DNA from 4 places in the Pseudomonas sp. OTU750018 genome. Region 3 is predicted to be linked to each of the others. Evidence: predicted binding sites of a transcription regulator. Region 3 holds the regulator's gene; each other region holds the start of a gene.

Region 1 (7,580 bases), on a different contig from region 3:
CAAGGTGCATTCGAATTGCTGACCAAGGTCGATGGCGCCCTGGTTGATTACCACCGCGCCAATGGACAGGACTTGATCGCGGCGCATATTCAGTCCGCTGGTTTCCAGGTCCAGCACCACTAAGCGCTGCTCATTCAGTGGACCATCGTTAAGGTAGGAGGTCTCGTCCAGCGCCTGTCGGCGCTTGAGTTGTGCTTGAGTCAGAGCCGGTCGTTGCCCGGTAAACCAGGTGAACTTGCTCATAACTGATACCTCTGCGCCAGGCTGCTCTGCAGGCGCTGTGCCTGGCGGAACGATTCACGCAGGATGCGCCGGTCGAGGTGGTTGAGGTGATCGGGATCGACGCGGTTGGAGTAGGGCAGGCCATCGCGTGCCTGCAGCTGATGCTGCTGCATCCGTGCCTGCTGAATGTAGTGGTAGGCCTCTTCATAGGCTGCGCCATCCTGGGCTTCGATCACCCCCTGCTGAATCAGCGCGCGCAGGCGCTCCAGGGTGTTACAGGCGTTCACGCCATGGGCCAGGGCCAGCAGGCGGGCGCCATCAACAAAAGGCGTCAGGCCCTGCACTTTGAGGTCCAGGGTGTCCTTCTCAGCACCGCTGCGAGCGACCACAAAGTCACGGAACATGCCCACCGGCGGTCGTTGGCGCAGGGCGTTTTCCGCCAGCATGCGCTGAAACAGGCTATTGCCGGCCACCTGCTGCAGCAGTCCTTCGCGCAGGTGATCGCAACCCTCGGTTGCGCCCCACACGGCACGCAGGTCGAAATAGATACTCGAAGCCAGCAGGTTCTCCGGCGTGGCTTCCTGAACAAAACTGCTGAAGCGCCGTGACCACTCGTGGCGTGACAGGCACAGCTCGGGGTTGCCGGCCATGATGTTGCCCTTGCATAGAGTAAAGCCGCACTGCGCCAGGCGTTGGTTGATCTCCTGGGCCAGCGGCAGCAGGCGGCCGCGCATGGCCGCGGCTTCGGCTGCATCGGCGGCTTCGAAGAGGATGCCGTTGTCCTGATCGGTGTGCAGCGTCTGTTCGCTGCGGCCTTCGCTGCCGAATACCAGCCAGGTGAACGGTATGCCAGGGTCGCCCATGTCTTCCAACGTCAGCTCAATCACCCGGCAGACAGTATGGTCGTTGAGCAAGGTGATCAGCTGGGTGATCTGCGTCGAGCTGGCGCCGTGGGCGAGCATGCTGTCGACCAGCTGGCGTACATCGCTGCGTAGCGCTGCCAGGGTTTCCACCCGCCCGGCGTGGCGAATGGTGCGCGCCAGATGCACCAGATCGACCCGCTGCAGGCTGAACAGGTCCCGCTCGGAAATCACCCCGCACAGCTGGCCATGCTCAACCAGGCAGACGTGGGCGATATGCCGCTCTGTCATGGCCATCGCCGCATCGAAGGCGCTGGCATCCGGTGGCAGATCAAAGGGTGATTGCGTCATCAGGCAGTCGATGGGCTGCGCCAGATCGACACCGTCAGCCACCACACGACGCAGGTCGCGCAGGGTAAAAATGCCCAGTGGTTTCAGTTTGGGATCAACGATCACAATGCTGCCGACCTGCTGCTCATGCATCAGCTTGACCGCATCACGCAGTGGCATGTCCGGGCTGCAGCTGATCGGGGTGCGCATGGCCAGCTGGCCGAGGCGGGTGTCGAGCGAATACTGCGCGCCAAGGGTTTCCACTGCGCGCATCTGCACCTGCTGGTTGACCTGATCGAGCAGGCTGCTGACACCGCGCAAGGCAAAGTCGCGCAACGGGTTGGACAATGAGAACAGCTTGATAAACGCCGGCTTGTTCAGCAGCAGGCAGAAGGTGTCTTCGGCGGCCAGGTGTTCGGTGCGGGTGGCGCGCTCGCCGATCAGCGCAGCCAGCGGGAAGCATTCACCGCTGGTGATCTCGAAGGTGGTTTCCGTGCCGCGCCGTGCCGAATGCGGGCGCTCGCCATGCACGCGGCCCTGTTTGACGATGTAGAAGTGCTCAACCGGGCCGTCGGTCGGCTTGATGATGGTTTCACCTTCGCCATAAAACCGCAGCTGGCAGTTCTCCACTAGGTACGCCAGGTGGGCGGCATCCATCTGATTGAACGGCGGAAATTTCTGCAGAAAGGCCATGGTGCCATGGATGTTCTGCAACACCGCCGTTTTGCCCGCTTGGGCGATTGCATCTGCGCTGCTCATGGGCGGCCTCACGGTTTTCTCTATGAGCATGATCGACTGGCGCTGTGGGGTAGGCCATTGGACGTAAGTCTAGGCGTTTGGCGGCCTGTGCAAGAGGCATAAAAAAGCCCTTGGATTTTTCAATCCAAGGGCTCTGATGAAGATGCTGCAATGATTAAGGCAGGGTAAAGAGAACCTTCACACTGTCATTCACTGCGGCGGCATCTACATAGCCAATCGCATCGGCTTCAGCGGCCACCTTGGCGATGACATCAGCGTCGCCGCCAACGCTTGGTAGCGGTTGACCCTTACCAGTGAACACGAGTCCAGACCAGTACGATTTGAGCTGTGATTCACTCTTGTTGGTCACTGCACTGTAGAACTTGTCCTTGGTTGCAGACCAATCCTTGTGGTCAACGCCTTTCATGGACTTGTCTTTGCCCAGAAAGATGTTGCTGACGTCTGCCTGGCTTGGAGCCTTGGCCGCGCCCGGATTAACGATTACTGCGACTTCGGCCTGAGCCAGCGCGCTAACGCTGAGGCACACGGCGACGCAGAGCGTTTGAATGGAATGCTTCATCAATGCTCTCCTCAGAATACGAAGTCGACGCCGACGCTGATGATGTCACCGTCAAAGTTGCGGGCTGGGCTGCCAGCAACACCTGCAGGCACAGGGCCAACACCGGCAGCATTGATTGCGTTGTCAAAAGCTTCCTGCGGAGTACGGACAAACACGCCGTCATAGCCGCCGGAGGTGTCGACGCGTTTGTATTCGCTTTTCAGCACCATGTTGGGCATCAGGTTGTAGTTCAGGCCCAGAGTCCAGGAGTTCTGCCGACCAGCATCGTCGTCCAGTTGGGCGTAAGTCACGTGAGTGAGGAACTCGCCGAAGCGACGGCCGCCCATCAGGTAGAACGCATCAATGGTGCCGCTGTTGTCAGCTTCGATGCTACGCGAGGTCCACTCGTTGCTGGTCAGCCAGGTGCCGTTGTCGTACTGATAGCCAACGGAGGTGAACTTACCCTTCTGCTTATCAATGGTCTGGAAGCGTTGGTTGATCAGGGTGCCACCCAATGCAGCCGGGAGCCTTACGATGTCTTCGATCTCGGTGCTGATATCCGCTTCTACATACCCTATGCGCAGGGTACCGAAGTCATTGGTGGCCAGGCTGATATTGGCGCCAAAGACTTTCTCGTAGTCGATGTCATGCATCTCATCGAAGGCGAAGATGTCACGGTTTTTAGCTTGGCCACCGGCGACTTGGAAGGCCAGTGAACCGAAGGACAGCGGCATGTTGTAGACGGCGTCTACACCTTCGTAGTTGGACAGCTGCACCTGGCTGTACACCTCGTCAGGCAAGCGCAGCCACGGGTAGCTGAAGCCCACGTCGATGCTTTCCGAGTACATGTACACCGGGGTGCGCAGGCGGCCGACGCGCAGCATCAGGTTGTCAGTTGTCTGCCAGGACAGGTACAGCCACTCGATATTGGCCTGCCAGTCGTCCTGCGCCGGCTTGGCAGTGACTTGCGCAGTGATGCCCACGGTATCGGTCAGGCCATACTGGATCTGGGCCCCGAATTTCGACAGCTGGTCGCCGCGCCAGGAGTCAGTGGTCTGGCCGGTGATGCCATAGCTACGGCCATCATCTTCGCCACCGAGGTGGGTGATGCCGACCGTACCAAAGGTATTGAAGCGGTGTTCGCCTTGCTCCAGCGCGAAAGCTGGAGCAGCGGCCAGGCAGATGGCCAAGGGAAGCAGACGAGCTTTAAACATGCAGTGATGCTCCTGTGTTCAGGTTAAACGCGGAATTGGGCAGTCGCCGCGCGCAGATGATCCCCTGTGCTGACCAACTGTTCGCCGAGACGAGCCGTTGCTTCTGCACCTTGAGCGGTTGCTTGTGCGTCCTGCTGCAACACTTGTGTATCTTGCTGGATGGAACTGGAAAGGCCGATTTGTTCCTGGGTGAACTGCGCGATACCAGCATTAAGCTGATTGATATGGCCGACGGCGCCGGCAATCGCTTCGAGTATCTGGGTGGCTTGCACGGAGCGCTCGATGCTCGCCTGCGCTTTTTCTCCATTGGCGGTCATCACGCTGAGTACACCATTGGCGCTGTTCTGCAGACGCAGGATGATGTTCTGGATTTCGGCGGTGGAGGCGGCGGTTTTCGAGGCCAGGTTGCGCACTTCATCGGCCACTACGGCAAAACCCCGGCCCTGCTCGCCTGCCCGCGCGGCCTCGATGGCGGCGTTGAGTGCCAGCAGGTTGGTTTGCTCGGCAATGCTGCGAATCACGGTCAGCACTGAGCCCACCTGCTGGGTTTCCTCTTCCAGCTGCTGCATGGCACTGACGGCACTCATTACGCTGCTGCCCAGGTCGCTGATGCTGCTCGACAGACTGCCGATGTTCTTACGCGCCTGATCGGCCTGCTGCGAGGCCGCACCGGCTTCTTCGGAGGCCTGTTGTGAACGGTGGGCAACCTCCTGAATGCTGTTGGTCATGGTCAGGATGTCACGGCTGATCGAGTCGGTATGGCCTTGCTGCGAACGTGAGTTTTCCTTGGAGTCCTGAGTCAGCCGGTACAGTTCCTGGGACATGCCGGCCAGCGGGCTGGCGGCTTCGATGATCTGGCGGATGGTGCCTTGCAGCTTGTCGATAAAGCTGTTGAACAGCTGAATCATTTCACCGATTTCATCATTGGAGTCGACATTCACTCGGCGAGTCAGGTCGCCATCACCCCGGGCGATTGCCTGCAGTGAGGTGATCACGCCACGCACGTTGGCCATGGTGCCGCGAATTACCAGCACTGACGCAATGCTGATTAGCAGTACCAGAATGGCTGACAGAGCAAAGCCTACGCGGGTGGTGGTGGCGTTGTCCGTGCGGGTTTGCGCCAGGGTTTCCTGAAAGTCTTCATATGCATGGGTACGGAACGCATTGCCGAGTTTTTGCGCTTCACCCAAGTCACTGGCCATGCGGCCGAGGTTGGGCGCCAGGTCTTCAAAGCTGGCGCTGCCTTTAATCAGCTGCTCTGAGGCGGGCAGGGCGTTGTCCGCGTAACGCTGTATTGCGCTCCGCCAGGCGTCCAGTTCCTGACGGCGGTCCGCTTGGGTGACCAGGGTCTGCAGTTCCTGCTGCATGTCCGCAATGTCAGTCAGGACTTTGCGCGCTTCATCGAGGGTTTCCAGCTCTCCGGCGGCGACTGCGCTATTAAGCAGGCCCGGTAAACGTGAGTACTGGAAGATCACCGCATCGGCCTTCTCCAGGGTCGGGAAACTATTGGTTTCCAGGGTGACCAGGCGCACATCGTTGTTTGCCAGTTGTAGCGAGGTGTAGCCCACGAACAGCAGCAGACCCAGCAAGGCAATGGCGGGCAGCAGTAAGAACTTCAGTGTCAGCGAGAGATTTTTCAACATGGCAGATGTACCCAAAGAGGGGCGCGGAGTATACCGAGTTCATATAGTGGCGTAATGCCGCTTTTCGGTCATTTTTTAGTCATATTCCGTTATGGCTATATTATGGTTTCGGCTGGCATGCCTATTCCTATAGCCAATAAAGTGAGTATCTGCTTGAAATTGTCGAACAAAAGCGAGGCCGCCAGCCTGATGCAAGTCACTGTGGCTGTGCTTTGCTGGCAGCCAATAATAAAAAACCGCCCCGAAGGGCGGTTTTTTATGTGGCTACAGCTGCGGGTTACAGGCCGTTGGCGGCTTTGAACTCGCGGCGGCGGCGGTGCAGGACTGGTTCGGTGTAGCCGTTCGGCTGCTTGGCGCCTTCGACCACCAGTTCCAGGGCAGCCTGGAAGGCGATGTTGCTGTCGAAGTTCGGTGCCAGCGGACGGTACAGCGGATCAGCTGCGTTCTGACGGTCAACCACCGGTGCCATGCGCTTGAGGCTGGCAACGATCTGCTCTTCAGTGGCGATGCCATGACGCAGCCAGTTGGCCAGCAGCTGGCTGGAGATGCGCAGGGTAGCGCGGTCTTCCATCAGGCCGACGTCATTGATATCCGGCACCTTGGAGCAGCCAACGCCCTGGTCGATCCAGCGCACCACATAACCGAGGATGCCCTGGGAGTTGTTGTCCAGTTCGTTCTGGATCTCGTCAGCCGACCAGTTGGTGTCCTTGGCCAGCGGAATGCTCAGGATGTCGTCGATGGACGCGCGCTCACGCTTGGCCAGTTCGGCCTGACGGGCGAACACGTCGACCTTGTGGTAGTGCAGCGCGTGCAGTGCGGCGGCGGTCGGCGACGGTACCCAGGCGGTGTTGGCACCGGCCAGTGGGTGCATGATCTTCTGTTCGAGCATGCCGGCCATCAGGTCGGGCATGGCCCACATGCCTTTACCGATCTGCGCGCGACCTTGCAGGCCGGTGGCCAGGCCGATATCGACGTTCCAGTTTTCGTAGGCGCTGATCCACTTCTCGGACTTCATGGCGGCCTTGCGCACGACGGCGCCAGCTTCCATGGAAGTGTGGATTTCGTCACCGGTACGGTCGAGGAAGCCGGTGTTGATAAACACCACGCGCTCGCTGGCGGCCTTGATGCAGGCTTTCAGGTTGACGGTGGTGCGGCGCTCTTCGTCCATGATGCCGACTTTCAGGGTGTTGCGAGTCAGGCCGAGGACGTCTTCGACGCGACCGAAGATTTCGGTGGTGAAGGCCACTTCTTCCGGGCCGTGCATCTTCGGCTTAACGATGTAGACCGAGCCGGTGCGGGTGTTCTTGCGGGTGGTGTTGCCATTCAGGTTGTGGATGGCGATCAGGCTGGTGAACAGCGCATCCTGGATGCCTTCCGGAATCTCGTTGCCCTGGGCATCGAGAATCGCCGGGTTGGTCATCAGGTGGCCAACGTTACGCACGAACAGCAGGCTACGACCGTGCAGGGTCAGCTCGCTACCGTCGGTCTTGGTGTAGACGCGATCCGGGTTCATGGTGCGGGTGAAGGTCTGGCCGCCTTTGACCACTTCTTCCGCCAGGTCGCCCTTCATCAGGCCGAGCCAGTTCTTGTAGATCACCACTTTGTCGTCGGCATCGACGGCCGCTACGGAGTCTTCGCAGTCCATGATGGTGGTCAGTGCAGCTTCCATCAGCACGTCTTTAACGCCAGCGGCGTCGGTCTGACCGACCGGGGTGTTGGCGTCGATCTGAATTTCAAAATGCAGGCCGTTGTGCTTGAGCAGGACGGCGACAGGCGCGTCGCTTGCGCCCTGGAAACCAACCAGTTGTGCGTCGTCACGCAGGCCGCTGTTGCTGCCGCCTTTGAGGCTGACAACCAGTTTGCCGGCTTCGATGCGGTAACCGGTGGAATCAACGTGGGAGCCAGCAGCCAGTGGCGCGGCTTCGTCGAGGAAGGCGCGGGCGAAGGCAATCACCTTGTCGCCACGAACCTTGTTGTAACCACGGCCTTTCTCGGCGCCGCCTTCTTCGCTGAT
Region 2 (7,580 bases), on a different contig from region 3:
ACAGCAATGGCGATGGCATCTCCGGTCGCGCCAACCAGGTCTGGGAGCGTGAGCAACAACGCACGGTACTCGGTCGTTTTGGCTGGAAGGCCGGCCAGCCCACGCTCAATCAGCAGAATGCCGAAGCCTTTGCCAATGACATGGGCCTGACCAGCACGCTGATCGCCCATGACAACTGCACAGCAGCGCAGGCGGACTGCATCAAAGCGCCTCACGGCGGCGAGCCAGAGGTCAGCGACAATATCCTCGCCAGCGTGCTGTTCTACACCCGTAACCTCGGCGTGCCGGCACGCCGCGGCGCCGATACGCCGCAGGTGCTGGCCGGCAAAAACCTGTTCTTCCAGGCCGGCTGCCAGGGCTGTCACACCCCGCAATTCACCACCGCTGCCGATGCTGCCGAGCCCGAACTGGCGAATCAGCTGATTCGCCCCTACAGCGACTTGCTGCTGCATGACATGGGCGAAGGCTTGGCAGACAACCGCCCGGAGTTTCTCGCCAGCGGCCGCGAATGGCGCACCCCGCCACTCTGGGGCATCGGCCTGACTGAAACAGTCAACGGCCACACCCAGTTCCTGCATGATGGCCGCGCCCGCAACCTGCTGGAGGCCATTCTCTGGCACGGTGGCGAGGCCAAGGCAGCCAAGCAGCAGGTCATGACTTTTAATGCCGACGAGCGCGCCGCGCTGTTGGCTTTTCTGAATTCGTTGTAAGGAGCCGCAGATGATCCGCTCACCCCTCACGCTCGCCCTGCTCAGCCTCACGCTTACCGCCTGCAGCCCAAGCGATCCGCAGCAGCAGGTCAGCCGCGCACTCACCGATGGCGTATTGCTACCGATCTACAGCGCCTGGAGCGAAGCTGACCGCCAGTTGGCCGCCAGCGGCCAAGCCTTCTGCGCTGGCCAACAGAATCTCGCCGAGGCCCGCCAGGCCTTTGCCAGCGCGCAAAGCGCCTGGGCAGCCGTGCAACCGGTGGCCTTCGGCCCACTGGCGGAAGGCAACCGTGCCTGGCAGGTGCAGTTCTGGCCGGACAAGAAGAACTTGGTAGCGCGTCAGGTTGAGACGTTGGTCAACAGCAAACCCGAGCTGACTCCGGCCGATCTGGATAAATCCAGCGTCGTGGTGCAAGGCCTTACCGCCTATGAATACCTGCTGTTCGACCCGGCCATTGATCTGAACGTCGCCGAGCAGAAAGCCCGCTACTGCCCGCTGATCGTTGCCATCGGTCAGCACCAGCAAGTCCTCGCCGCCGATGTGCTAAGCCAGTGGCAAGCCAAGGACGGAATGGCCGCGCTGCTCAAGGACTTCCCCAACGCGCGCTACGCCGAAGCCCCGGAAGCGGTGGCCGAACTGCTGCGCACCCAGGTCAGCGCCATCGACGGACTTAAGAAGAAACTCGGCACGCCACTCGGCCGCCAGAGCAAAGGCCAACCGCAGCCCTATCAGGCTGAAGCCTGGCGCAGTAACGCCAGTTTGACCAACCTCGCTGCCAGCCTGGCCAGCGCCGAACGCATCTGGCTGGGCGCCGAACAGGATGGCATCCAGGCGCTGCTCGGCAGTGATCACGACGCACTGAAACAACGCATCAACGCCGCCTACAGCGACACCCGCCAGCGCCTGGCTGCCGCCCAGCGTCCGCTCGGTGAGCTGCTTAGCGACGAAGCCGGCCGCGCCGAGGTCAACGCCCTGTATGACAGCCTGAATGTGCTGCATCGTCTGCATGAATCCGAGCTGGCCAAGACCCTGGGCATCCAGCTGGGCTTTAACGCTCACGACGGTGACTGAGTCATGCAGATCAATCGCCGTGCCTTTCTAGGGCTGAGCATCGCTGCTGTTGCCGCTACAGCAGCGGCCGCCGGCACTTACGGTGGCTGGACGCTGATGCACAGCGGCGCGCAGCCGCTATTGCTGTCGGCACGTAACGACAGCGCCGGTAAGCACTTCGCGGTCGGCTACCGACTGGATGGCAGCCAGGTATTCGCCACTCAGGTGAACGAGCGCTGCCACGATGTCATTGGCCACCCTTTTCTGCCGATGGCGCTGTTTGTCGGTCGCCGTCCAAGCACGCAAAGCTACCTGATCGACACCCGTGACGGTCGTCTGCTGCAAACCGTTCACTCACCCGAACAGCGCCATTTCTATGGTCACGCGGTGTTCCATAAGGATGGCGAATGGCTGTACGCCACCGAGAACGACACCTCCGATCCCGGTCGCGGTGTACTGGGCGTTTACCGCCTGCAAGGCGAGCAATTGCAACGTGTAAGCGAACTGTCGACTCACGGCATCGGCCCGCACCAGCTGCTCTGGCTGCCCGACGGTGAAACCCTGGCGGTGGCCAACGGCGGTATCCGCACCGAGGCTGACAGCCGGGTGGAAATGAACCTCAACGCCATGGAGTCCAGCCTGGTGCTGCTGCGCCGCGACGGCAGCCTGGTCAGCAAGGAGCAATTGCCGGAACGGATGAACAGCGTGCGTCACATGGCCGTGGCCAACGACGGCACACTGGTCACCGGCCAGCAATACATGGGCGAACTCAGCGATGCGGTGCCGCTGTTGGCGATCAAACGCCCTGGTCAGCCCTTCCAGCATTTCCCCGTGGCCGACGCACAACGCCAGCTGATGAGCCAGTACACCGCCAGCGTGGCGATTCACAGCGAGCTACGCCTGCTGGCATTGACCGCCCCACGCGGCAACCGGGTATTTATCTGGGACCTTGACAGCGCCGAGCTGCGCCTGGACGCGCCGCTGGCTGATTGCGCCGGTGTTGGGGCCGTGGCGAATGGCTTTGTGGTCAGCAGCGGCGTCGGGCGCTGCCGCCTGTACGACTGCCGCAATCCCCAAATCAGCAGCACCCCACTGCACCTGCCGGCTGGCCTGTGGGACAACCACTTGCGCCTGGTTTAACACCGTCAGCTAAACCTGTAATACGCCTGCGGCACGCTAAAGAACGCTGCCGCAGAGCCGATCTATACTCCTGACTAGCTGCTGCTTCCGGCAATCCGGCCCAGCTGGTACCAGTCGATAGGGATCTTCGCAGTTTGGGCGCGCTCAGCGTCACTGGCATCCCGCCTTCCACACTCAGGGGTATCACCCATGTTTCTGCAAAAATCCTTGCGCGCGCAGATTCTCGCCTTACTTGGCGGCAGTCTGGCGCTGATTCTGGTCACGGCACTGGCCTGCTTCAGCTTTCTGTCCAATGGCATGCAGGCCTACCGCGGTCTACTTGAGGGCCCACTTGAAGCGTCGTCCCTGATCGACTCGACCAACCTGAACTTCAAGACCCAGGTACAGGAATGGAAAAACGTTCTGCTTCGCGGCAGCGACAAGGCGCAACTGGACAAATACTGGGGCCAGTTTGAAGCGCAGGAGCGCAAGGTTCAGGACTTACTGGGCCAATTGAGTGAATTGGCCAACAACGATCGCGCGCTGAAGAGCAAGGTTGACGCTCTGCGCAGCGAGCACCAGACGCTCGGCGCCAACTACCGCAAGGGACGTGATGCCTTTGTCGCAGCCGGCGGCGACGCTGCGGTGGGTGACAAGGCAGTGTCAGGCATTGACCGCAATACCGCCCAACAGATGGAAGCCCTGTCCAGCGAGCTGCATAAGCAGAGCCTGGAGCAAGCCGGCCTGATCAATGCCTCGGCCGACCGCACCATCACCTTTGGCACCCTGCTGATGCTGGGGGCCACCGTGGTGATCGCGCTGTTCAGCCTGTGGCTGGTCAACCGTAACCTGATCAACCCGATCCGCGAGCTGATCGAGCACATTGCCCAACTCAGCCAAGGTAACTTCGGCCAGCATGTCGACGCGACCCGTCAGGATGAGCTGGGCAAGCTGGCCATTGCTGCGAACATTCTGCGTGACTTCCTCTCGGACACCTTCACCCGCCTCAAGCGCAGCACGGCTGATCTAGACATTGCCAGCGGCGAACTCAACTCCATCGCCACGCTGATGGCCCAGGGCACGCGTGAACAGTTTTCGCGCACCGACCAGGTCGCCACCGCCATGCATGAAATGTCTGCCACGGCCCAGGAAGTCGCGCGCCATGCCGCCGAAGCCGCCGGCGCCGCCGATGCCGCTGACAGCGCCGCGCGCCAGGGCGAAACAGTGATGCAGGCCACCATCAAGACCATCACCGACATTCGCGGTGAGATCAGCAACACTTCGGAGGTGATTCGTCGCCTGGAAGCCGACAGCGGGCGCATCGGCAAAGTGCTGGAAGTGATTCGCGGCATAGCCGAGCAAACCAACCTGCTCGCGCTTAACGCCGCCATCGAAGCGGCGCGTGCCGGCGAACAGGGCCGCGGCTTTGCCGTGGTGGCGGATGAAGTACGCACCCTGGCCCAGCGCACCGCCGAGTCGACGGCAGAAATCCACCAGATCATCGACACTGTGCAGACTGGGGCGGTGAATGCCGTGCGCGCCATTGAAAGTGGTCAGAGCCGCAGCGAGGAAGGTGTAACCCAGGTGACCCAGGCCGGCGCCACGCTGCAGTTGATCACCAGTGCGGTGGAAGCCATTCGCGACATGAATCGGCAAATCGCCACTGCCGCCGAAGAACAGACCTCGGTAGCCGAAGACATTTCGCGCAACCTGACCGAGATCACCGCAATTGCCACTGCCAACCAGGAAAACGTGCAACGCACCGAAAGCGCCGGGCAAAACCTGCACGTCCTCTCTGGGCAGCTGAATGAAGTCACCCAACGCTTGAGTGCCTGACACCCGGCCAGCGCACAGCAAAATGCCAGCCGATGCTGGCATTTTGCTTAATAGCGCCTTGAACCTTGAGGCAACATTTGCACAACAATGTTTTGCAAATGCGAATCTTTGACAGGCCCCTGCGCGAGGTCTAATGTGCCCCTCTTGCCTATTCCCAGGCCTCTATCCGCCTCGCCAAGGATCCGGAATATGTTGCTCCGCCGTATGCTCTTTATGCTCGGCGCAGTACTCGTCGTGGTACTCGCCCTCGCCGCCTACAAAGGCTTCTCCATCTACCAACAAGTGCAGATGTTCTCCGCACCGCAGCCGGCCATCAGCGTCGACGCCGCGACGGCAGAAGAACGTCCATGGCAGGGTCGCCTGCCCGCTATCGGCACGCTCAAGGCTTTTCAGGGCGTTGACCTGACTGTGGAAGTCGGTGGCACGGTGCAGCAAGTGCTGTTCCGTTCCGGTGAGCAGGTCAGCCTGCAACAACCCCTGATCCAGATGGACAGCGATGTCGAGCAGGCCAGCCTAGGTACTGCCCAGGCCGAACTGGGCTTGGCCCGCGTTGAATACGAGCGCGGTCGCAGCCTGGTCAATCGCCAGAGCATCTCGAAAAGCGAGTTCGACCGCCTGTCCGCCAGCCTGCAGAAGGCCAATGCCAGCGTCGCCCAGCTGCAAGCGCAACTGGCGAAGAAACGCATCCTCGCGCCCTTTGCCGGCACCATCGGCATCCGCCAGGTGGATGTCGGTGATTACCTGTCCTCCGGCACCACCATCGCCACCCTGCAGGACCTGAGCAAGCTCTACGTCGACTTCTTCCTGCCCGAACAGGCAGTGCCTAAGCTGGCCGTGGGCGAGCGTGTGCGCTTCAGCGTGGCGGCGTACCCGAGCGAGATGTTCGAAGGCGAAATTGCCGCGATCAACCCCAAGGTCGAAGACACCACGCGCAACGTGCAGGTCCGCGCCATGTTGATCAACCCGGACAATAAATTGCTGCCCGGGATGTTCGCCAACCTGGAAGTGCTGCTACCGGGTGAGCAGAACCTGATCGTCGTGCCGGAAACGGCCATTACCTACACCCTCTACGGCAACTCGGTGTACGTGATCGGCGAGAAGAAGGGGGAAGACGGCCAGGTAGTCAAAGACGACAAAGGCCAGGCCGAACTGGTGGTCGAACGCCGCTTCGTTGAGACCGGCGAGCGCCGCGAAGGCCAGGTGGTGATTCTCAAAGGCCTGCAGGCCGGTGAGCAGGTGGTGTCTGCCGGCCAGCTGAAGCTGGATAACGGCGCCCACGTCAGCATCGCCAATGCCCTTGTCGAGGCCAAGCCGAGCGTCGAGTAATCGAGCACGGCACACAGGAACTTATTTATGGCTTTTACTGATCCCTTTATCCGTCGCCCGGTATTGGCGACCGTGGTCAGTCTGTTGATCATCCTGCTTGGCTTCCAGGCATTCAACAAACTGACCATCCGCCAGTACCCGCAGATGGAAAACGCCCTGATCACGGTGACCACGGCTTACCCCGGGGCCAATGCCGAGACCATCCAGGGCTATATCACCCAGCCGCTGCAGCAAAGCCTGGCGAGCGCCGACGGCATCGACTACATGACTTCGGTGAGCCGGCAGAACGTGTCGATCATCTCGATCTATGCGCGCATCGGTGCCAACAGCGACCGTTTGTTCACCGAACTGCTGGCAAAAGCCAACGAGGTGAAGAACCAGCTGCCGCAGGACGCCGAAGACCCGGTGCTGAGCAAGGAAGCCGCGGACTCCACGGCGCTGATGTACATCAGCTTCTACAGCCAGGAACTGAGCAACCCGCAGATCACCGATTACCTGTCGCGAGTCATCCAGCCCAAGCTGGCCACCCTGCCTGGCATGGCCGAAGCTGAGATTCTTGGCAACCAGGTCTTTGCCATGCGCCTGTGGCTCGACCCGGTGAAAATGGCCGCCTACGGCGTGACCGCCGGCGACGTGAATGACGCGGTGCGTAAATACAACTTCCTCGCCGCAGCCGGTGAAGTGAAGGGCGAGTACGTGGTCACCAGCATCAACGCCGAAACCGACCTGAAATCGGCCGAGGCCTTTGCCGCCATCCCGCTGAAAACTGTTGGGGACAGCCGCGTGCTGATCCGCGATGTGGCGCGGGTGGAAATGGGCGCGGAAAGCTACGACGCGATCAGCTCCTTCGACGGTACGCCATCGGTGTACATCGCCATCAAGGGCACGCCGGGGGCCAACCCGCTGGACGTGATCAAGGAAGTGCGCAAGGTCATGCCGGACCTCGAAGCGCAGCTGCCGCCCAACCTGAAAGTCTCCATCGCCTATGACGCCACGCTGTTTATACAGGCCTCCATCGACGAAGTGGTGAAGACCCTTGGCGAAGCGGTGCTGATCGTCATCGTGGTGGTGTTCCTGTTCCTCGGTGCGTTCCGCTCGGTACTGATCCCGGTGATCACCATCCCGCTGTCGATGATCGGCGTGATGTTCTTCATGCAGCTGATGGGCTACTCGATCAACTTGCTGACCCTGCTAGCCATGGTGCTGGCCATCGGCCTGGTGGTGGACGACGCCATCGTCGTGGTGGAGAACATTCACCGGCATATCGAAGAAGGCAAAACGCCATTCGATGCGGCCATTGAAGGCGCCCGCGAGATCGCCGTGCCGGTGGTGTCGATGACCATCACCCTGGCGGCGGTATATGCACCTATCGGCTTCCTCGAGGGCCTTACCGGCGCGCTATTTAAAGAGTTTGCCCTGACCCTGGCCGGTGCGGTGATTATCTCCGGCATCGTGGCCCTGACCCTGTCACCGATGATGTGCGCCAAGCTGCTGCGCCATGAGGAGAATCCGTCGGGCCTGGCGCACAAGCTCGACCA
Region 3 (7,580 bases):
GCCGAGCGACGCATGATGCAGTCGGTGCCCGACGCTGATGTGGTCATCACCAACCCGACGCACTTTGCCGTGGCCTTGAAGTACGACCCGGCCAAAGGCAGTGCGCCGGTGCTGCTGGCCAAGGGCGGTGACTTCACCGCATTGAAGATTCGCGAAATCGCCAACGAGCACAAGGTCATGGTGCTGGAATCACCAGCCTTGGCGCGGGCGGTGTTCTATTCCACTGAGCTGGATCAGGAAATCCCGGCCGGCCTGTACCTGGCCATCGCTCAGGTCTTGGCGTACGTCTACCAGCTGCGTCAGTACCAGGCGGGCAAGGGCAAACGTCCTGGCCCGTTGCCGGATATGCCCATCCCGCCAGATTTACGCCGCGACGAGTAACGCTCAGCCACATTGCTTTGGCGCGTTGGCTGTTTGACGGGCTCTGACAAAGTTGGACAGCTTCTTGCAAAACCCCTCCCAAAGGCGCGACTCGCGTCAAAAGATTGAATTGGCTGGGGTAGTGGTGTGGCAATAGATCGCTCACAAATGATCGGTGATGTGCGCAGTAACCTGTCGGGGTTGAAACAGGGCAACCTGGGCATCCCACTGTTGCTGCTGGTCATGCTCGGCATGGTCATGCTGCCGATTCCACCGTTTCTCCTTGATGTGCTGTTTACCTTCAGTATTGCCCTGTCGATCGTCGTCCTGCTGGTAGCGATCTACGCCCTGCGCCCGCTGGATTTCGCGGTATTCCCGACCATTCTGCTGGCGGCAACCTTGCTGCGTCTGGCGCTTAACGTCGCCTCCACGCGGGTGGTGCTACTTAACGGTCAGGACGGTCACGACGCTGCGGGTAAGGTGATCCAGGCCTTCGGTGAGGTAGTGATCGGTGGTAACTACGTGGTCGGTATCGTGGTGTTCGCGATCCTGATGATCATCAACTTCGTGGTGGTCACCAAAGGTGCCGGACGTATCTCCGAGGTCAGTGCGCGTTTCACTTTGGACGCCATGCCGGGCAAGCAGATGGCCATCGACGCGGACCTGAATGCCGGGTTGATCGACCAGGCGGAGGCCAAGAAGCGTCGCAGCGAAGTGTCCCAGGAAGCCGACTTCTACGGCTCCATGGACGGTGCCAGCAAGTTTGTACGCGGCGATGCGATTGCCGGCCTGCTGATTCTGTTTATCAACCTGATCGGTGGCATCGCCATCGGTATTTTCCAGCATGACCTGAGTTTCGCCGACGCCGGCCGTATCTACACTTTGCTGACCATCGGTGACGGCCTGGTGGCGCAGATTCCATCGCTGCTGCTGTCGACTGCAGCGGCGATCATGGTGACCCGTGTTTCCAGCTCGGAAGACATGGGCGCCCAGGTCAATCGGCAGATGTTTGCCTCGCCGCGGGCGCTGGCGGTGACGGCTGCGGTGATGATCGCCATGGGCTTGGTGCCCGGCATGCCACATTTCTCTTTTATCAGCCTGGGCCTGGTGGCTGCGGGTGCCGCGTACTGGATTGCCAACAAACAGCGTACAACCAAGGAAAACGAAATCAAGGAAGTGCAGCGCCAACAGGAATTGCTGCCGGCGCAGAAGGCTCAAGAGGTCAAGGAGCTGGGCTGGGACGACGTAACACTGGTGGATATGGTCGGCCTGGAAGTGGGTTATCGGCTGATTCCGTTGGTTGACCGTAACCAGGGTGGCCAGCTGCTGGCGCGGATCAAGGGCGTGCGTAAGAAGCTCTCCCAGGAGATGGGCTTTCTCATGCCCTCGGTGCATATCCGCGACAACCTGGACCTGCAGCCCAATGCCTATCGCCTGACGCTGATGGGGGTCAGCGTGGCCGAGGCCGAGGTGTACCCGGATCGCGAGCTGGCGATCAACCCGGGCCAGGTGTTCGGTCCGCTCAATGGCATCGCCGCCAAGGATCCGGCATTCGGTCTGGAGGCGGTGTGGATCGACCCGACTCAGCGCGATCAGGCGCAGTCGCTTGGCTACACCGTGGTAGACGCCAGTACCGTAGTGGCGACCCACCTCAACCAAGTCCTGCACAAACATGCCCACGAGCTGCTGGGTCATGAGGAAGTGCAACAGTTGATGCAGCTCTTGGCCAAGAGCTCGCCGAAGCTCGCTGAAGAGCTGGTGCCAGGAATGATTTCCCTGTCAACCCTGCTCAAGGTGCTGCAGAGCCTGCTGCAGGAACAGGTGCCGGTACGCGATATCCGCACCATCGCCGAGGCCATCGCCAATGTTGCGGTGAAGAGTCAAGATCCCGCCGCGATGGTGGCGGCGGTACGCGTCGCGTTGGCTCGCGCAATCGTGCAAAGCATTGTGGGACTAGAGCTGGAGCTGCCTGTGATCACGCTGGAACCCAGGTTGGAACAGATATTGCTCAACAGTATCCAGAAGGCCGGTCAAGGCTCCGAGGAGGGCATCCTCCTGGAACCTGGCATGGCCGAGAAGCTGCAGCGTTCCCTGGTGGAAGCGGCGCAGCGCCAGGAGATGCTCGGCAAGCCAGTGATTCTGCTGGTTGCCGGTCCGGTCCGGGCGATGCTCTCGCGATTCGCGCGGCTGGCGGTTCCGAGTATCCATGTACTGGCATACCAGGAAATTCCGGATAACAAGCAGGTCACCATCGTTGCGACGGTGGGGCAGAACTAACCGAGGTTACAGGCCATGCAGGTCAAACGCTTTTTCGCCGCTGATATGCGTACCGCCATGAAATTGGTGCGTGATGAGCTGGGTGCCGATGCCTCGATCATTGGCAATCGCCGGGTAGCCGGTGGTGTCGAATTGACCGCCGCGCTGGATTATCAGGTGCCAGCCGCACCGGCCCGTCAGCCCAACCCTGCGTTGGAAGCAGAGCTGCGCAAGACTCAGGCGAAAATTGCCACGGCCCAGGCCGAGCTGACCACCCGCACTCAGGTCGATGCCGGCAAAGATCGTCAGCTGTTTGGCGCGGCAGACAGCCTGCCTGCTGACAGCTTGGCGGCCGTGATGCGCAAATCGCAGGCAGTGCCAGCTGCGGCAACCGATCAGCGCGCTCTGGATGCCATGCGTTTCGAACTGCATGGCCTGCGTGAGCTGATTGAAGTGCAGCTGGGCTCGATTGCCTGGGGTCAGTTGCAGAACCGTCGCCCGCAGCAAGCCAATTTGTGGCGTCGCCTGCAGCGCATGGGCTTGTCGGCCGAATTGTCGAAAGCGCTGCTGGAGCGTGTGAATACGGTGACTGAACCTCGCCAGGCCTGGCGCATGGTGCTGGCGCATCTAGCTCACGCGATCAAAACGCCGAAGCAGGAACCGATGGAAGAGGGCGGCGTAATCGCCTTGGTAGGCCCCGCTGGCATGGGCAAAACCACTACTTTGGCCAAGCTGGCCGCGCGTTACGTGCTCAAGTACGGCGCGCAGCATATTGCCCTGGTCAGCCTGGACAGCTACCGCATTGGTGCTCAGGAGCAGCTCAAGACCTTGGGGCGTATTCTCAATGTCCCGGTGACCCTGGTTGACCCTGGCCAATCGTTGACTCAAGCCTTGGCACCGCTGGCGCGTAAGCGAGTGGTGCTGATTGACACCGCCGGCCTGCCCGCCAATGACCCAGCCCTGCGCATGCAGCTGGAAACGCTGGCCAGCCGTGGCGTCAACGCAAAAAATTATCTGGTTATGGCCGCTACCAGCCAGGGCCAAGTGCTGAAAGCCGCCTACCATAGTTATAAGCGTTGCGGCTTGTCTGGCTGCATTCTGACAAAAGCGGATGAGGCCACCAGCCTGGGTGAGGTTTTAGGACTGGCTATTAGCCAGCGTCTACCGGTAGCCTATCTCGCTGATGGGCCACGCATTCCCGATGATTTGCAGATTCCACGCAGTCATCAATTGGTTAGCCGGGCCGTAGGGCTGCAGGCGACCCAGGATCCAAGCGAAGATACGATGGCGGAGATGTTTGCCGGGCTTTACCAGCAACCCGCACGACGCGTCAGTTAAGCGTCCTGCTGTTGGCAATGAACCGCGCTTAGCCAGCCAAGTGGCTCCAGTCGAAGTTAGACAAGGTGTGTAGAAATATGGGTATGCATCCCGTACAGGTGATTGCGGTGACCGGCGGCAAAGGTGGCGTCGGTAAGACCAACGTCTCGGTGAACCTGGCGTTGGCCCTGGCTGATCTCGGCCGTCGGGTGATGCTGATGGACGCCGACCTTGGCTTGGCCAACGTCGACGTGTTGTTGGGCCTCAGCGCCAAACGCACCCTGGAAGACGTTATCAGTGGCGAGTGCGAGCTGCGCGATGTGTTACTGCAGGGCCCTGGCGGCATTCGTATCGTGCCGGCAGCCTCGGGTATTCAGAGCATGGTGCAGCTGTCACCCATGCAACATGCGGGGCTTATCCAGGCGTTCAGCGATATCAGTGACAACCTCGACGTGTTGATCATCGACACCGCCGCGGGTATTGGTGACGGTGTTGTGAGCTTCGTGCGCGCTGCCCAGGAAGTGCTGGTGGTGGTGTGTGATGAGCCGACTTCGATTACCGATGCCTACGCACTGATCAAATTGCTTAATCGCGATCACGGCATGAACCGTTTCCGGGTATTGGCCAATATGGCCCATAGCCCGCAGGAAGGTCGCAACCTCTTTGCTAAGCTGACTAAAGTGACTGACCGTTTCCTTGATGTTGCCCTGCAGTATGTAGGCGCGGTGCCATACGACGAGTCAGTGCGCAAGGCCGTGCAGAAGCAGCGTGCGGTCTACGAAGCCTTTCCGCGTTCGAAGTGTGCGCTGGCGTTCAAGGCGATAGCCCAGAAAGTTGACGCCTGGCCGTTACCGGCCAATCCGCGTGGCCATTTGGAGTTTTTCGTTGAGCGTCTGGTGCAGCAACCGATCGCGGACACGGCTATATGACAGCAGCCTCTGGACTTCGTATGTATAGCAAGGCGCAGGCGCAGGATTCCCAGCACCAGTTGATCGAGCGCTACGCGCCCCTGGTCAAACGCATTGCCTATCACCTGTTGGCCCGCCTGCCGGCCAATGTACAGGTCGACGATCTGATTCAGGCCGGAATGATCGGCTTGCTCGAAGCGTCAAAAAAATACGACTCCAGTAAAGGCGCCAGTTTCGAAACGTTTGCGGGTATTCGCATTCGCGGTTCGATGCTCGATGAAGTGCGCAAAGGCGACTGGGCGCCACGTTCGGTGCATCGCAATAGCCGCATGGTCAGTGATGCAATTAGAAAAATTGAGGCCAGAACGGGTCGAGACGCTAAAGATCAAGAGGTTGCGGCCGAACTCCAATTGAGTCTCGAGGATTACTACGGCATTCTTGGCGACACTTTAGGCAGCCGCCTGTTCAGTTTCGACGACCTGTTGCAGGACGGCGAACACGGTGGGCTGGGTGAAGACGCTGGCAGCAACCACCTCGAACCTTCTCGTGATCTGGAAGATGAACGCTTTCAGGCGGCCCTGGCAGATGCCATTGCCAACCTGCCGGAGCGCGAGCGCTTGGTGTTAGCGCTATATTACGATGAAGAACTGAATCTTAAAGAGATCGGCGAGGTGTTAGGGGTTAGCGAATCACGTGTAAGCCAACTACACAGTCAGTGTGCCGCACGTTTACGTGCTCGACTGGGTGAGTGGCGCGCACATTGAGTTGTATTCGCTGATGCTGGGCCGGTTTCACGATTAAAAGCGCATGCAGGTTGCTGCCTGCGTTTGGGACTGTACGGAGGTCGACTTGGACAAGAACATGAAAATCCTCATCGTTGATGACTTTTCAACGATGCGACGGATCATCAAGAACCTTCTGCGTGACTTGGGGTTCACCAATACCGCGGAAGCGGATGATGGCGTAACCGCGCTGCCCATGCTGCAAAGCGGTAGCTTCGATTTCCTCGTGACTGACTGGAACATGCCTGGCATGACGGGTATCGATCTGTTGCGCGCAGTGCGTGCGGATGATCGCTTGAAAACCTTGCCGGTGCTGATGGTCACGGCAGAAGCCAAGCGTGATCAGATCATCGAAGCAGCCCAGGCGGGGGTTAACGGTTATGTGGTCAAGCCGTTCACAGCCCAAGTGCTGAAAGAGAAGATTGAAAAGATCTTCGAGCGGGTCAACGGCTGATGTTTGCCACGAGGGTGCTATGGAGCATAAAGATTCCGTTCAAGGTGACCTTGAGTCGACCCTGAAATACAACGCTCGCCAACTGGTAGATAGCCTGGAACAAGGCAACTTTGGTGAAGCGGTACAGCTGATACATGAGCTCAACAAGGCACGTGACCGTGGTCTTTACCATGAAGTCGGTAAGCTGACTCGTGAGCTGCATAACGCCATCGTCAATTTCCAGCTCGACCCCCGTGTGCCACATGCCACTGAGGTTTCGCAAATTACCGATGCCACTGAGCGCCTGAATTATGTGGTGACGATGACCGAAAAAGCGGCCAATCGCACCATGGATCTGGTCGAGCAAAGTGCCCCGCTGGTAAATGACCTCAGCGATGAAGCGCAAAGCCTCAGCGGTGATTGGGGGCGCTTCATGCGCCGCGAAATGAGTGCCGATGGCTTTCGCGAGTTAGCCAAGCGTGTGGAGCTGTTTCTCGCGCGAAGCGAACGCGACGGTGCCAAGATTTCTGCACACCTCAATGACATCCTGTTGGCTCAGGATTATCAGGACCTGACCGGCCAGGTGATCAAGCGTGTAACGCAGCTGGTTACCGAAGTGGAAAGCAACTTGCTGAAACTGGTGCTGATGGCCAGTCAGGTCGATCAGTTTGCCGGCATTGAGCACAACCATGAGTTGCTCCGCGCCGAACAAGAAAAACAAAAAGAGCCTTCGCGTGGTGAAGGTCCGCAGATTCATGCCGATAAGCGTGAAGACGTCGCATCCAATCAGGATGATGTCGACGACCTGCTTTCCAGCCTGGGATTTTAGGAGCACGTCTTATGAGCTTCGGCGCCGATGAAGAAATCCTCCAGGACTTCCTGGTAGAGGCCGGCGAGATTCTTGAACTACTGTCTGAGCAGCTTGTAGAGCTGGAAAGTCGCCCGGACGACATGAATCTACTCAACGCCATTTTTCGCGGGTTTCACACCGTCAAAGGTGGTGCTGGCTTTCTCCAGCTCAATGAGCTGGTGGAATGCTGCCATATCGCAGAAAACGTCTTTGACATCCTGCGTAAGGGTGAGCGGCGCGTCGACTCCGCGTTGATGGATGTGGTGCTGGAAGCACTGGATGCCGTCAACAGCATGTTTACCGAGGTCCGTGAACGTTCCGATCTCACTCCGGCTACGCCTGAGCTGCTTGCCGCCTTGGCGCGTTTGGCTGAACCGGCGGGTGCTGATGTTGCCGCACCCGTTGAAGCACACGCTGAGCCTGAGCTGGAATCTGAACCTGAGGTTGCAGTCGAGTTTGAAGAGGCCGCTGGCGATATCACAGACACTGAATTCGAGCAGTTATTAGGCGCCTTGGGGGACTCTCCGGCGCCAATTTCCGCGGCTGCCAGCAGTGATGAAATCACCGATGATGAGTTTGAGTCGTTGCTTGATCAGCTGCATGGCAAAGGCCAATTTGTAGCACCTGATGTAGCTGTAGCTCCCGCTGTGCCTGCTGTGGCGGCACCTGCTGCA
Region 4 (7,580 bases), 540 kb from region 3:
GAGTGGCCGCAGCTGCTGCCGCTACAGCCGCAACTGACCAGGCATTGAGGGGTTATTTACCTAAGCGGCGCAGGTGACAAGTGACTTCTTCACGGTCGTGGTAGAGCTGTTTGCAGGTAATCGACACCTTGATCTTGCGCTCGGCAAAGCCATCTTCCAGGCGCTGCAACAGGCGACGGACCTCGGCGTAACGCTGCTTCATCGGCAGCTTGAGGTTGACCACCGCCTCCCGGCAATGGCCATCGCCAATCCAGGTTTCCACCATTGCCGCAGTCCGCGCCGGTTTCTCGACGATATCGCAGACCATCCAGTCCACCGGCTGCTTGGGCGTCCAGGTGAAGCCATCGACCATCAAGTGGTTGACCAGACCCGTGTCCATCAGGCTTTCCGCCATCGGCCCGTTATCAATGGCCGTCACCAGCATGCCGCGCTTGACCAGCTGATAGGTCCAGCCACCGGGTGCAGCACCGAGGTCAACCCCGGTCATCTCATCGGACAGGCGCTCATCCCACTGCTCGCGGGGGATAAAGGTGTGCCAGGCCTCTTCCAGCTTGAGCGTCGAGCGGCTCGGCGCTTCGCGGGGGAACTTCAGCCGAGGAATGCCCATAGGCCACAGCGCCGAGTTATTCGCCTCGGCCATGCCGACAAACACCTCACGACCACTTTTGAAGGTCAACAACAGGCGTGGCTTGTGTGCATCGTCGACCAGCTTGCCGGCCTTAGTCAGGGCGTTGCGCAGCGGCGCCTCGAACTTCTTGCAGAAATTCGACAATTCCTTGCCATCGTTGGTGTCCAGCACTTCCAACCACAGGCTGCCGAATACCGGAAAATCTGCCAGATGGCCGAGCAGCACGCTGATCCGGTCCAACTCTGGCAGGTTGATAAACACCCCGCGTGCCCACTGCCGCGGGAAGATCAGCTGATTGAAGCGCACACCGCGCATCAGGCGCTCGGCACCGTCCTCCTCAGTGCAGATAAATTCCGCGCAGGCGGTACTTGGCTTGGCCTTGGCATAACCGGCAACGTCCAGGCGCGCGGCGTGCTCGGCGATCTCCGCGCACACCTCATTTTCAAAACCCGGACGGCAGTGCAACAACAACGTATTCATCAGCGACTCTCCTCAAGGCGCGCATCATAGCCGAGTCACCCGCCCGTGCTTGCTTTGCATCGGCCTTTTCCTGATCTGCAGGTTAGACTGGCGCCACTGCGCAAGGCTCTAGAGCCTGCCAACCGCTCATCGGCCGCCCCAGCAAAACAACGTGTCACACGGCCACAACCAGTCCCTTGTCGGTTACGCCTGGATTCACGGGCTAAACTTCCGCCAGCAACGGCCGAAGCACCGGTAACGTTTAAAGGAATAAAAAACGCCATGCGCAATAATCAACCTATTACTCAGCGCGAGCGCACCTTCCCCGCGCAGCAACGACTGATTTCCACCACCGACCTCAAAGGCCAGATCAGCTACTGCAATGACGCCTTTGTCGAGATCAGTGGCTTTAGCCGCGATGAGCTGATTCGTGCGCCACACAACCTGGTACGTCACCCGGACGTGCCTGCAGCGGTGTTCCAGCATATGTGGGACACCCTGAAAAAAGGCCGGCCGTGGATGGGGATCGTCAAGAACCGTTGCAAGAACGGTGACCACTATTGGGTCAATGCCTACGTCACGCCGGTGACAGAGAGCAACCAAGTCGTGGGCTATGAGTCAGTTCGGGTCAAACCAACGGCCGAGCAGATTCGCCGGGCCGAGGCGTTATACCAGCGCATCAACAGCGGCAAATCGGCCATTCCTGGCAGTGACCGCTGGCTGCCAATCGTGCAGGACTGGCTGCCATTTATTCTGGTCAGCCAGATCGGCTTCCTGATCGGTGCCTGGCTCGACTCCAGCTGGGGATTTGCCCTGGCAGCGGCGCTCTCGGTGCCGCTCGGCCTGGCCGGCTTGAACTGGCAACAGCGTGGCCTCAAACGCCTGCTGCGCTTGGCCGACCAGACCACCTCCGACCCGCTGATTGCGCAAATGTACACCGATAGCCGCGGCGCCCAGGGCCGCCTGGAAATGTCCATCCTCAGCCAGGAAGCGCGCCTGAAAACCTGCCTGACGCGCTTGCAGGACACCGCCGAACAGCTCACCCAGCAAGCCAAGCAGGCCGACACACTGGCGCACAACAGCTCCGCCGGGCTTGAGCGCCAGCGCAGCGAAACCGACCAGGTGGCCACTGCGATCAATGAAATGGCCGCCACCACCCTGGAAGTGGCGAGCAACGTCGCCCGTACCGCAATCGCCACCCAGGATGCCAACCGCCTGACCAGCGCCGGTCGTGGCATTGCCGCAGAAACCCGCGCAGCCATTCAGCGTCTGTCGCAATCGGTGGGTGATACCGGTGAAACGGTGACCCGCCTGGCCCAGGACAGCACTGAAATCGGCGGAGTGGTCGATGTGATCAAAGGCATTGCCGACCAGACCAACCTGCTCGCCCTCAACGCCGCCATCGAAGCAGCGCGTGCTGGCGAAATGGGTCGAGGCTTTGCCGTGGTGGCCGATGAAGTGCGCTCACTGGCGCAGCGGACCGCCGAATCTACCGGGCAGATTCACCAGTTGATCGCCAAACTTCAGCGCACCGCCGAGGAGGCGGTGCTGACCATGGAAATCGGCCGCAAACAGGCTGACGAAGGGGTTGAGCGTGTGCAGCAGGCCGATGAGGCTCTGGCCGGCATCAGCGACGCGGTGGCTAATATCACCGACATGGCCAACCAAATTGCCGCCGCTGCCGAAGAGCAGAGCGCGGTGGCTGATGAGGTCAACCGTAGCATCACCACCATCGCCCAACTAGCCGACAAGACCGCCGGTGAAGCACATGACACTGCCTTGCTCAGCGAAGCCCTGACGGCCACAGCACACGGCCAGTACGCGCTGGTAGAACGCTTCAACCGCTAAGATGCAACCGCGCACTGCCCCGCAGTGCGCGGTCTTCCCCGTTTACAAGTTCTGGTAGCGGTTCATATCCAGCACGCCAGCTTCCAGCGGTTCGGTTTGCTGGATATACGCCGACATATCGTGGAAGTAGCGCCAGAACTCCGGATGCGTACGGCGAATCCCCCAACGCTCGACGACTTTTTCGAAGGCCGCTGCGTCACGCGCCTGCTCCAGCGCCGTGACAAATTCCGCCGCCTGCTCCACCCGCACATTGAAGATAAAGTTCGGGTAGCTGCTGAGCACGCCCGGATACACCGTCAGGGTATCCAGCGCCGGCTGGTAGCGCAGTTCCTCACCGAGCATAAAGGCCACATTCGTGTGCGCACGATTGCGCAGCAGGCTGTACACCTCACGCTGGCCATCGGCCATTTCCACCCGCAGCAAGGTAGCCTCTGGCAGTTGCTCGATCACCTTGAGGGTGCCCGCAGGTTTTGCCGTCAACCGACTCAGAGACTGTTCGGCGCGCTGTAACTCGGCATCCAGCTCAGGGCGATGACAATACGCACCCGTGCAGCGGTTGATCGGGTCGGGCCGGGCATTCAGGCTGCCGTAGCGCTCCAGCAGCGTTTCGACAAAGCTGCGTTTAGGGTCGCTGTCAGGCAAGCGCAGGGCGCTCGGGCTTTCGCTGTCGATGGCCTGGTAATCCAGCCAGATCTTCAGTTTGCCGCTGCTCTGGTACCAGTCGCTGAGATAGCCCTGCCGCGACTCGGCTGGCATCAAGCGCAGAAAGTTGACCTCGGCGCCGTTGCGGATCAAATCGAAGTACAGCCGCGTTTGCGCCTGGTGCGACACGTTGCCGAACACATCGAAATTCACCACCAGCTGGTAATAGGTACGCTCCAGCAGCGGGAAATCCAGCCACCAGATGGTTTGCGGCACTTCGCCAATCAGGCCTTTGCGCACCGACGCACTGTCGTGCTGGCGAAAAATCGACAGCAGTGCGTTGTCGTTACCGGCCCAGATATGCGACCAACTGGGCGCTGGCGCATCGGCGTAGCGCTGCATACGCAGCGCTTCATACTGATTGCGCTTGTCGCGGTAAGTCCGCCACAGACCGAGCGTGTCGCCGATGCTGTCCAGTTGACCCGGCATGGCCAACAACTCCTTGGCCTCCTCACGGTACTCAGGGTCAGTGATATAGAGGTCATGCTGCGGGTCCTGGAACACCGCCCAGAAATTATCGCGAATCACGTCTGTGGCAATCTGTCCGCGGCACACCGGGCCGCGAATAAAGGTGCGCACAAAGTATTCAGCGTTATCCAGCATAAATTGGTAACGCGCCTGGGCCGGAATCGCCGCAAAGGTCTCAAATGGATTGGCACGGCGCTGCAGGCCATAACCTGGCACCGCGTCAGCCTGCCAATCGCTGGCAAAAAACAGTTCGTTGACCCGCTTCAACTTGGCTGCACTGAGGCCATAGGTGATGTGGGTCTTATGCACAATCACGCCCTGAACGGGGATCAGGCGGTAGTAGAACTCAGTGCCGGGGTCATCATTGGGCAGACGCGTGGCGATGATGTCCGCAGGTTTACCAGTAGGCGTGCGTGAACGCACCATCTGGAAGAAATGCCCCGGCTCACCGCCGGTGAAATGCAGATGGGCCAGAAACAGGTGCTCGTAGAGCCAGCGTGACACCAATGCTTCGCGGGCGCCTGGAGCGTTCATAAACGCTTCCCAGCTGGCGATTTGCTCTGCCTCCGCCGCGCTGGCCTGCAGCGCCTGCTCATCTACCGGTGCCCCCTGCGCCAGCCAAGCCTGCAGCGTCTGGTAGTCGGCATCACTCAGCCCGGTCACTGCGAACGGCATGCCGGCTTGCGGATTTTTCCGAGCAAACGCCTCAAATTCCTGAGGAAGCGGACATTGGTTGACCCGGTTGATGCCGATATTCAGCTGCGCCGGTAATTTGCTGTTGGCGGCAAACGGCTGCTGATGACCCAGTTCCAGCATGCGGGCCATCAACGCGGCCTGACTGCCCTGCTGATCCAGCACAGACACAAAGTCCTTACGCCGCCACGCGGCCTCACCGTGGGCATCAACAAACAGTCGCGTAGTGGCCTGGGCCTGGGTGCGCGTGCCGTTGTAAACCGCCGCCTTGCTGGCACCGCGCTGCACGCCTTCGCCACTGCCTAGATTGAGCTGGCAGGCCGCGTCGTAGCAGGCATGGCAAGCCACACAGTGCTGAGTAAAGATCGGTTGAACATCACGGCTATAGGAAATGGGTTCGGCCGCTTGTAATGAGCCAATGAACAACAAACACACAGCGAGCAGTAAGCGGCAGACCATAGAAACGTCTCTAAAATGGCTTAAATGGCGATTCTAGCTGGCCCTGGGTCACCTAGGCCAACCCGTGAACATGAGCAAGATTCATGTAAAAGCACAGCCCACTGCAAAAGCGTGCAGCTTTGTTATCATCGCGCATCTTTTTTTCACGCGTCCCAGGTAGTTCTCTCCATGTCTCTGTCCGATCGCAGTGCCCGCCTCAATGCCCTTCAGCAAGCCCTGAAGGAACGCATCCTGATCCTCGACGGCGGCATGGGCACCATGATCCAGAGCTACAAGCTGGAGGAAGAGGACTATCGCGGCACGCGCTTCGCCGATTGGCCAAGCGATGTAAAGGGTAACAACGACCTGCTGATCCTCAGCCGCCCGGACGTCATCGGCGCTATCGAGAAGGCCTACCTGGATGCCGGCGCGGATATTCTGGAAACCAACACCTTCAACGCCACCCAGGTGTCTCAGGCTGACTACGGCATGCAAGCGCTGGCCTATGAGCTGAACGTCGAAGGCGCACGCCTGGCTCGGCAAGTGGCCGATGCCAAGACCCTGGAAACCCCGGATCGCCCGCGCTTTGTCGCCGGCGTTTTAGGCCCGACCAGCCGCACCTGCTCGATCTCCCCGGACGTGAACAACCCCGGCTACCGCAACGTCACCTTCGACGAGCTGGTGGAAAACTACGTGGAAGCCACCCGCGGTTTGATCGAAGGCGGCGCGGACCTGATCCTGATCGAGACCATCTTCGACACCCTCAACGCTAAAGCGGCGATCTTCGCCGTGCAGCAGGTGTTCGAGGATGACGGCATTGAGCTGCCGATCATGATTTCCGGCACCATCACCGATGCATCCGGCCGCACCCTGTCGGGCCAGACCACCGAAGCCTTCTGGAACTCGGTGCGCCACGCCAACCCGATCTCTGTGGGTCTGAACTGCGCCCTCGGTGCAAAAGATCTGCGCCCGTATCTGGAAGAGCTGGCGGCTAAGGCCGATACCCATGTCTCCGCGCACCCCAACGCCGGCCTGCCGAATGCCTTCGGTGAATACGACGAAACCCCAGCGGAAATGGCTGTGGTGGTCGAAGAATTTGCCGCCTCGGGCTTTTTGAACATCGTCGGCGGCTGCTGCGGTACCACGCCTGCGCACATCCAGGCGATTGCCGAAGCAGTGAGCAAGTACCCGCCGCGGGTGATTCCGGATATCCCCAAGGCCTGTCGCCTGTCGGGCCTGGAGCCCTTCACAATCGACCGCAACTCGCTTTTTATCAACGTCGGCGAACGCACCAACATCACCGGCTCGGCCAAATTCGCCCGGCTGATCCGCGAAGACAACTACACCGAAGCCCTTGAAGTCGCCCTGCAGCAGGTGGAAGCCGGCGCCCAGGTGATCGACATCAACATGGACGAGGGCATGCTCGATTCACAGAAGGCCATGGTCACCTTCTTGAACCTGATCGCCGGCGAGCCGGACATCTCCCGCGTACCGATCATGATCGACTCCTCCAAATGGGAAGTCATCGAAGCCGGCCTCAAGTGCATCCAGGGCAAGGGCATCGTCAACTCGATCTCCATGAAGGAAGGCGTCGAGCAGTTCAAGCATCACGCCAAGCTGTGCAAGCGCTACGGCGCCGCCGTGGTGGTGATGGCCTTCGACGAAGCCGGCCAGGCCGATACCGCTGCGCGCAAGCGTGAAATTTGCCAGCGCAGCTACGACATTCTGGTCAATGAAGTGGGCTTCCCGCCGGAAGACATCATCTTCGACCCGAACATTTTTGCCGTGGCCACTGGCATCGAGGAGCACAACAATTACGCGGTCGACTTTATCGAGGCCTGCGCTTACATCCGTGACCACCTGCCCTATGCACTGAGCTCAGGCGGCGTGTCCAACGTGTCGTTCTCCTTCCGTGGCAACAACCCGGTGCGTGAAGCCATTCACTCGGTGTTCCTCTACTACGCGATCCAGAACGGCCTGACCATGGGCATCGTCAACGCCGGTCAGCTGGAAATCTACGACGAGATTCCCAAAGAGCTGCGCGACGCCGTGGAAGACGTGGTGCTCAACCGCCACGATGGCGCCACCGAAGCGTTGCTGGCCATCGCCGACAACTACAAGGGCGACGGCAGCGTCAAAGAGGCCGAAACCGAAGAGTGGCGCAACCTGAGCGTCGAAGAGCGGCTCAAGCACGCGCTGGTCAAAGGCGTGACCACGCACATCGTCGAAGACACCGAAGAGTTCCGTCAGCAGTGCGCGCGCCCGATCGAAGTCATCGAAGGCCCGTTGATGGCCGGGATGAACGTGGTCGGCGACCTGTTCGGCGCCGGCAAGATGTTCCTGC

The links. Region 3 encodes FliA, which starts transcription of late flagellar genes. Its sites were predicted from a motif close to CTAAAGTTTNNNNNNNNNNNGCCGNTAA; they were not measured.
Positions count from the first base shown of each region.
Region 1: HCI85_RS18180 (methyl-accepting chemotaxis protein) is a predicted target of FliA. The motif match lies at 5,672-5,699, and genes of this name have one in related genera.
Region 2: HCI85_RS04585 (methyl-accepting chemotaxis protein) is a predicted target of FliA. The motif match lies at 2,938-2,965, and genes of this name have one in related genera.
Region 4: HCI85_RS11280 (methyl-accepting chemotaxis protein) is a predicted target of FliA. The motif match lies at 1,311-1,338, and genes of this name have one in related genera.

Region 1 covers NZ_JAAPAU010000003.1:553,862-561,441, forward strand. Annotated here, with positions in the region: gene HCI85_RS18160 (3'-5' exonuclease) at 1-243, opposite strand, end outside; gene HCI85_RS18165 (putative nucleotidyltransferase substrate binding domain-containing protein) at 240-2,171, opposite strand; gene HCI85_RS18170 (phosphate ABC transporter substrate-binding protein) at 2,326-2,730, opposite strand; gene HCI85_RS18175 (porin) at 2,742-3,923, opposite strand; gene HCI85_RS18180 (methyl-accepting chemotaxis protein) at 3,947-5,566, opposite strand; gene HCI85_RS18185 (malate synthase G) at 5,844-7,580, opposite strand, start outside.
Region 2 covers NZ_JAAPAU010000001.1:945,975-953,554, forward strand. Annotated here, with positions in the region: gene HCI85_RS04570 (di-heme oxidoreductase family protein) at 1-710, shown strand, start outside; gene HCI85_RS04575 (imelysin family protein) at 721-1,782, shown strand; gene HCI85_RS04580 (DUF1513 domain-containing protein) at 1,792-2,901, shown strand; gene HCI85_RS04585 (methyl-accepting chemotaxis protein) at 3,091-4,716, shown strand; gene HCI85_RS04590 (efflux RND transporter periplasmic adaptor subunit) at 4,906-6,042, shown strand; gene HCI85_RS04595 (multidrug efflux RND transporter permease subunit) at 6,070-7,580, shown strand, end outside.
Region 3 covers NZ_JAAPAU010000002.1:1,074,926-1,082,505, reverse strand. Annotated here, with positions in the region: gene flhB (flagellar biosynthesis protein FlhB) at 1-381, shown strand, start outside; gene flhA (flagellar biosynthesis protein FlhA) at 514-2,637, shown strand; gene flhF (flagellar biosynthesis protein FlhF) at 2,653-3,954, shown strand; gene fleN (flagellar synthesis regulator FleN) at 4,032-4,862, shown strand; gene fliA (RNA polymerase sigma factor FliA) at 4,859-5,605, shown strand; gene HCI85_RS13950 (chemotaxis response regulator CheY) at 5,703-6,077, shown strand; gene HCI85_RS13945 (protein phosphatase CheZ) at 6,097-6,885, shown strand; gene HCI85_RS13940 (chemotaxis protein CheA) at 6,897-7,580, shown strand, end outside.
Region 4 covers NZ_JAAPAU010000002.1:536,808-544,387, forward strand. Annotated here, with positions in the region: gene HCI85_RS11270 (CocE/NonD family hydrolase) at 1-48, shown strand, start outside; gene rlmM (23S rRNA (cytidine(2498)-2'-O)-methyltransferase RlmM) at 53-1,108, opposite strand; gene HCI85_RS11280 (methyl-accepting chemotaxis protein) at 1,370-2,935, shown strand; gene HCI85_RS11285 (fatty acid cis/trans isomerase) at 2,978-5,257, opposite strand; gene metH (methionine synthase) at 5,426-7,580, shown strand, end outside.